DNA from 2 places in the Pseudoxanthomonas sp. LjRoot127 genome. Region 1 is predicted to be linked to the other one. Evidence: predicted binding sites of a transcription regulator. Region 1 holds the regulator's gene; the other holds the start of a gene.
What was found. The regulator FliA, encoded in region 1, starts transcription of late flagellar genes. The targets are predictions, from matches to a motif close to TAAAGTTTNNCNNNCNNNGGCCGATAA.
Positions count from the first base shown of each region.

Region 1 (3,400 bases):
ACCAGGCCGAGCGTCTCTTCGGCCGCATGGCACAGGTTGACCATCGGCTGGATGCCGAGGAAGCCGGCGCCGCCCTTCAGCGTGTGGAAGCCGCGGAAGACCGCGTTGAGCTGTTCGCTGTCCGAGGGATCCTGCTCCAGCGTGACCAGCTGTTCGCCGAGCCGGTCGAGGATTTCCTGCGCTTCGATCAGGAAGTCGGCGGCGATTTCGGGGGTGACGGCGGACATGGGCGGGACGGTTACCGGGTCGGGCGATCAGCGGGAGGAGTCGAGCAGGCGCATCGCATGCGCGTGGCGCCGGCGGAGCATGCGACCGACCAGCACGTCGCAGACCAGCAGCAGGCCCACGAGCACGAGGACGACGGGATGGCGGTAGCGGGGGGCGGACGCGACGGGCATGGCAGGTCTCCGGTTCCGCAGTGCGCGTCCCCCGGGGCTACAACCCCAGACCGGACAGCAGGTCGTCGGCGTCGTCCTGCGAAAATGCATTGCGGTCCAGACCAGCAACGGCCGGGCCGGCGAGTTCTGAAGGCTTGTCGCGGTTTTTTTCCGGCGGCGGAAGGCCGAGGGCGCCGAAACCTTCGTGCACGCGTCGCACGATGCCGGCCACCCGGCGGATGATCTGGCCCGTCAGGTCCTGGTAGCTCTGTGCCAGCGCCATCTCCGACAGCCCCTTGCCGATGCTGTCCACCAGCGCGGCCTGCTCGGCGGACAGCGGGGTGGTTTTCAGCTGGGTGGCGTAGCCCCGGCACTGCTCGGCCAGGTCCAGGGTCTTGTGGCTGGCCTGTTCGGTCATTTCGACCACGTGGTCCAGTCGCGCGCAGGCATCGTCGAGATCGCCGGCGTCGGTCGGCGGCAGTTCGCCCAGCGTCTGCGCCAGTTCGCGGGCAAGCCGCCCCAGGCCCTGCATCATGGGCTGCGTGCGCCAGGCGGCGATGGCATCCAGTTCGCGCCGCCAGCCGGCTTCGTCGCCCTGTTCGAGGGCGTCGAGTGCGGTCTGCAGTTTCTCCACGAGTGCCGCGCGGGCGCTGGTGGCATCGGCGACGGCGCTCATCAGGCGGCCGCTCCGAGACGTTCGAAAATCTTGCCGAGCTTCTCTTCCAGCGTCTGCGCGGTGAACGGCTTGATGATGTAGCCGTTCACACCGTTCTGCGCCGCTTCGATGATCTGCTCGCGCTTGGCTTCGGCCGTCACCATCAGCACCGGCAGGGTCTTGTAGCGATCGTCGGCGCGGATGGCTTTCAGCAGCTCGATGCCGGTCATGCCGGGCATGTTCCAGTCGGTGACCACGAAGTCGAAACTGCCCTGGCCCAGCGCGGTCAGCGCGCTGTTGCCGTCCTCGGCCTCGGCGGTATTGGTGTAGCCGAGGTCGTTGAGCAGGTTCTTGATGATGCGGCGCATGGTGGAGAAGTCGTCCACGATCAGGATGCGCATGTTCTTGTTGGTCACGGATGCTCCGGTATTGCGTGGACGGTGGGTCTGGTGGGGATATCGGCCGGGGGCGGGAAAGGTTTAGCGGAGGCGACACCGCTCCTGCGGGGTCGCGCGATTGCCAAGGTCACTCGTCGTCTTCCAGCCCCGCGTCCGCCTTCTCGAACACCTGCAGGCGGCCGCGCAAGCGCACCATCGCCTGGCCGTGGATCTGGCAGACGCGGGATTCGCTCACGCCGAGTACGGCGCCGATTTCCTTCAGGTTGAGCTCCTGCTCGTAATACATCGACAGCACCAGCTGCTCGCGCTCGGGCAGGTGGCCGATCGCCTTGACCAGTTGCTGGCGGAACTCGCTGCGCTCCAGGTTCTGCTGCGGCGACGGACCGCCGGTGCGGGAGGTGTTGGGTTCGCCGTGGTCGTCGATGTGCGATTCCAGGCTGAGGACCTGGCCGCGCGCGGCGTCTTCCATCAGGCGCAGGTACTCCGGCAACGGCATCTCCATCGCGGACGCGACTTCGGTGGCGATGGCGGCGCGGCCGGTGCGCTGCTCGATCTCGCGCACGGTCGCCGCGGCCTGGCGGGCACGACGGTGCACCGAGCGCGGGACCCAGTCGCCGCGACGGATCTCGTCGATCATCGAACCGCGGATGCGGATCGAGGCATAGGTTTCGAAGGACGCGCCCTGTTCGGCGTCGTAGCTGCGCGAGGCTTCCAGCAGGCCGATCATGCCGGCCTGCACCAGGTCGTCGATCTCCACGCTGGCCGGCAGTCGCGCCGCAAGGTGGTGCGCGATGCGGCGGACCAGGTCGGCGTGCTGGGTGACGAAGTCGTTGGCGTTGCCGCGCTGCACGGCGCGGTACTGGGCGGCGGCGGTGTTCATGCGGCCACCCCGCGCTGGATCAGGCGTTCGACGAAGAACTCCACGTTGCCGCGGGCGCCGACCGGCGGCTGCCAGCGCGCCGTCGTGCGTGCTATCTCGGCGATGGCACGCGCCGAGGGGCTGCCCGGGTATGCCTTCACGACGGCCTGCTGGCGCTGCACCGCACGGCGCAACCAGTCGTCCTGCGGCACGGCGCCCAGGTAGTGCAGGGCGACGTCGCCGAGGAAACGTTCGCAGACGCGGGCCAGCTTCTCGTACAGCTTCCGGCCTTCATTGGGGTCGCGGACCATGTTGGCGATGACGTGCACGCGGTCCAGGCCGCGTTCGCGCGCCAGTACCTTGATCAGCGCGTAGGCGTCGGTGATCGAGGCCGGCTCGTCGCAGACCACCACCACGGTGTCCTGCGCGGCCTGGCAGAAGGTCAGCACGCTGTCGGTGATGCCGGCGGCGGTGTCCACCACCATGAAGTCGAGGGCGCGCTGCAGTTCGGAGAACACGTTGACCAGGCCGACGTGTTCGGCCGGCGTCAGTTCGGCCATGTGGCGGAAACCGGACGAGGCGGGCACCACCAGCACGCCTTCGGGCCCTTCCAGCAGCACGTCCTCCAGGCCGCAACGGCCGGCGACGAGATCGGCGAGGGTGAACTTCGGCGACAGGCCGAGCAGCACGTCCACGTTGGCCAGGCCCAGGTCGGCGTCCATCAGCAGCGTGCGCTTGCCCATTTCGGCGAGCGACACGGCCAGGTTGACCGACACGTTGGTCTTGCCCACGCCGCCCTTGCCGCCGGTGATGGCGACGACGCGCACGGGATGGAAGGCGCCGGGCAACGGCGGGGTGCTGCGGGGATTGGTCTGCAGCGGGTGGTCAGGCGACATGGGTGGCCTCGGTCGAGCAGGGTTCGTCGGCTTCGCGGCGCAGCTGGTCAAGCCGCAGCACGAGGTGGGCGCTGTTGGCGCGGTGGAGATCGTCGGGGACGCGCTGGCCGTCGGTCACCCAGGTCATCGGCAGCTGGTGGTCGACGACCACGCTCAGCGCGCTGCCCAGGCGGCCGGTCTCGTCCAGCTTGGTAAGCACCACGCCTTGCGGCTGT
Region 1 covers NZ_CAXUQR020000001.1:3,814,039-3,817,438, reverse strand. The annotation lists gene ACSQ19_RS18075 (chemotaxis protein CheA) at 1-227, opposite strand, end outside; gene ACSQ19_RS18070 (hypothetical protein) at 255-398, opposite strand; gene ACSQ19_RS18065 (protein phosphatase CheZ) at 436-1,053, opposite strand; gene ACSQ19_RS18060 (chemotaxis response regulator CheY) at 1,053-1,433, opposite strand; gene ACSQ19_RS18055 (RNA polymerase sigma factor FliA) at 1,558-2,310, opposite strand; gene ACSQ19_RS18050 (MinD/ParA family protein) at 2,307-3,185, opposite strand; gene flhF (flagellar biosynthesis protein FlhF) at 3,175-3,400, opposite strand, start outside.

Region 2 (3,400 bases), 3.4 Mb from region 1:
CCGTTCATGACCCAGCGCTGGCTGGGTGGCACGCTGACCAACTTCGCCACCGTGAAGAAGTCGGTCGCCCGCCTGAAGGAACTGGAAGCCGCCGAAACCGATGGCACCTTCGAGAAGCTGGTCAAGCACGAAGTGCTGGGCCTGCGCCGCGAGCGCGAGAAGCTGCTGGCCTCGCTGGGCGGCATCAAGGAAATGAACCGCCTGCCGGACGCCCTGTTCGTCATCGACATCGGCCATGAAGACATCGCCATCAAGGAAGCCAAGAAGCTCGGCATCCCGGTGATCGCGGTGGTCGACTCGAACTACGACCCGGCCCTGGTCGACTACGCCATCCCGGGCAACGACGACGCCATCCGCGCCGTGCAGCTGTACGCCCGCGCCGCCGCCGACGCCGTGCTGGAAGGCAAGGCCGCATCGCCGAACGCCGCCACCGTGCGCGAGGAAGAGTTCGCCGAAGGCGGCGACGACAAGGGTGCCCGCCGTGCCCCGGCCAAGAAGGCCGCCGGCAAGAAGTCCGACGAAGCCGCTGCCGAGTAATCCGGCTGCAACGCCGCCGCGCCATGCTGCGCGGCGGCCCCTATTGTTCCTTCTCCCCGGAGAAGGTGCCCGAAGGGCGGATGAGGGTACGGGAAGCACGCTGGCGTTCAATGCGTCGCGACTCCACCGGCCCTCACCCCAACCCCTCTCCCGACGGGAGAGGGGCTTTGCCAATCCAAACAGAGGTAATCCCGTGGAAATCACCGCATCCCTGGTCAAGGAACTGCGCGAGCGCACCGGCGCCGGCATGATGGAGTGCAAGAAGGCGCTCACCGAGAACAACGCCGACATCGACGCCGCGGCCGAGTGGCTGCGCAAGTCGGGCCTGGCCAAGGCCGACAAGAAGGCCGACCGCGTCACCGCCGAAGGCCGCGTGGCCGTGGCGCAGGACGGCGGCAAGGCCGTGCTGGTCGAGATCAACTCCGAGACAGACTTCGTCGCCAAGGACGCCAACTTCATCGCCTTCACCGACGCCATCGCGCAGGCCGCGCTGACCTCGGGCGCCGCCGACGTCGAAGCGCTGAAGAGCGCCAAGCTGGCCTCGGGCGAGACCGTCGAGGAAGCCCGCGCCGCCGCCATCGCCAAGCTGGGCGAGAACATGCAGATCCGTCGCCTTGTCGCCATCGACAGCGCGAACAACGTCGCGGCCTACGTGCACGGCGGCAAGATCGGCGTGCTGGTCGAGGTCAAGGGCGGCGACGCCGAACTGGCCCGCGGCCTGGCGATGCACATCGCCGCCATGAACCCCCCGCACAACAAGGCGGCCGACGTGCCGGCCGAGTTCGTGGCGAAGGAAAAGGAAATCGAGCTGGCAAAGATGTCGGACAAGGACAAGGCCAAGCCGGCCGACATCCTGGAGAAGATCATCTCCGGCAAGATCAACAAGATCGTCAACGAAGTGACGCTGTACGGCCAGCCGTACGTGCTGGACAGCGACAAGTCGGTCGAGCAGGTGGTCAAGGCCGCCGGCGCCGACGTGGTCGGCTTCCAGCGCCTGGTGGTCGGCGAAGGCATCGAGAAGGTGGTGGAAGACTACGCCGCCGAAGTGATGAAGCAGGCCGGCCTGGCATAAGCCGCGCATTCCGCTTCACCCGGAAAAGCCGCGGGAAACCGCGGCTTTTTTGTTGTCCGCGAAACGCGTCCCGACGCGGCGGCGTGCGCACCGCCTTTCGTCGTGCGCGCCTAAAGTTTGACGCTGCCGTGCCGAAACTGTCTACAAAGCTGCCATCCCGTCACGCTTTGCTGGCATGCTGCCGGCCACTTTCCTCCAGCGTAGTGCGCACCCGGATGCGTCCCGAACTCGAATCCCAGTTGTCGAACTGCCGCAACCTGCCCAGCCCGCCGGGCGTGGCGTTGCGCATCCTCGAACTGGCGCAGGACCCCGAGGTGGTGATGGCGACCGCGGCCGATGCGATCGGCCTGGACGCCGCCCTGAGCGCGCGCATGCTGCGCATCGCCAATTCCCCGCTCTATGCCAGCCGACGCCGCGTGGAAAACCTGTCGCAGGCACTGACGGTACTCGGCCTCAACGCGACGCTCACGCTGGCCCTGGGCTTCTCGCTCGCGCGCTGCGGCAGTGGCAGCCATCCCGTGGCGCAGGAGCGCGTCTGGCGCCGCAGCGTGATCGCCGCACTGGCATGTCGCCTGCTCGGCCAGCATGCCGGCACGCGCAAGGCCGAGGAACTGATGCTCGCCGGACTGCTGCAGGACATCGGCATGCTGGCCCTGCTGGAAGTGCTGGGCGACGACTACGCGCAGCTGGTCGAACGCACCGAAGACAACGCGGCACTGCTTGCCGCCGAACGCGACTGGCTGGGCTGCGACCACGCCTCTGTCGGTGGCTGGCTGGCGCGGCAGTGGAACCTGCCCGCACTGCTGCGGGAAGCCATCATGGAAAGCGAGGGGCCCGCTTCCGACACCACGTTCAATGCGTGCGTCGCCGTCTCCGGCCATGTCGCCGACATCTGGCTGGCCGGCGCGGATGAAGCCCGCACCGAGGCCGCCCATCGGCACGCGGCGCTGCAGGCGGCCACCCGCCTCGGGCTGGACTATGCGGCCTTCCTCACGCTGACCGAGGACATGATCGCCGCCCTGCCCGAAGTCTGCGCGATGTTCGACGTTCCGCCTGCGCCCCCCGCCCGCATCCAGGCCCTGCTGGACCAGGCGCGCGAGTTGCTGGTGGTGCGCAACCTGCGCGAGATCCAGGAAGCCGCGCGCGCGCGCAAGGAGGCCGACGAGCACGAAGACCGCGCACGCCGCCTGGCCGAGGAAGTGCGTCGCGATCCGCTGACCGGCGCCTACAACCGCAGCCAGCTGGAAGAAGTGCTGGAGAAGGAGTTCGACGCCGCCACCCGCCACGGCTGGCCGCTGTCGATCGCCTTCATCGACCTGGACGACTTCAAACAGGTCAACGACCGCTGGGGCCATCTGGTCGGCGACGAGGTGCTGCGCAACTTCGCCAAGTCGCTGATGCGGCATGTGCGCAGCAGCGACATCGTCGCCCGCTACGGCGGCGAGGAATTCCTGGTGGTACTGCCGGGCATCAATGAGGACGCGGCCGCCCACGTGGTGCGACGCATCCTGTCCGAGGTTTCCGGCGCAGCCATGGCGCACGTCAACGGCCAGCCGCTGCACATCACCTTCTCCGCCGGCCTCGCCACGCAAGGGGCGCTGGAACAGTTCCGCCACGTCGACGATCTGCTTCGCGCTGCCGACGAAGCGCTGTATGGCGCCAAGCGCGAGGGGCGCAATCGCGTCTCGGCGGGGGCCGTCGGCTCCTGAATCGACCCGTTGATGCCGGAGGCCGGCATCATCGTTCAGTCACTGCCGAGGCGCTCCCGCAACGGTGCAAGGTACCGCTCGT
Region 2 covers NZ_CAXUQR020000001.1:437,037-440,436, forward strand. The annotation lists gene rpsB (30S ribosomal protein S2) at 1-537, shown strand, start outside; gene tsf (translation elongation factor Ts) at 731-1,609, shown strand; gene ACSQ19_RS02125 (HDOD domain-containing protein) at 1,825-3,318, shown strand; gene ACSQ19_RS02130 (tetratricopeptide repeat-containing sulfotransferase family protein) at 3,354-3,400, opposite strand, start outside.
Region 2: ACSQ19_RS02125 (HDOD domain-containing protein) is a predicted target of FliA. The motif match lies at 1,721-1,747, and genes of this name have one in related genera.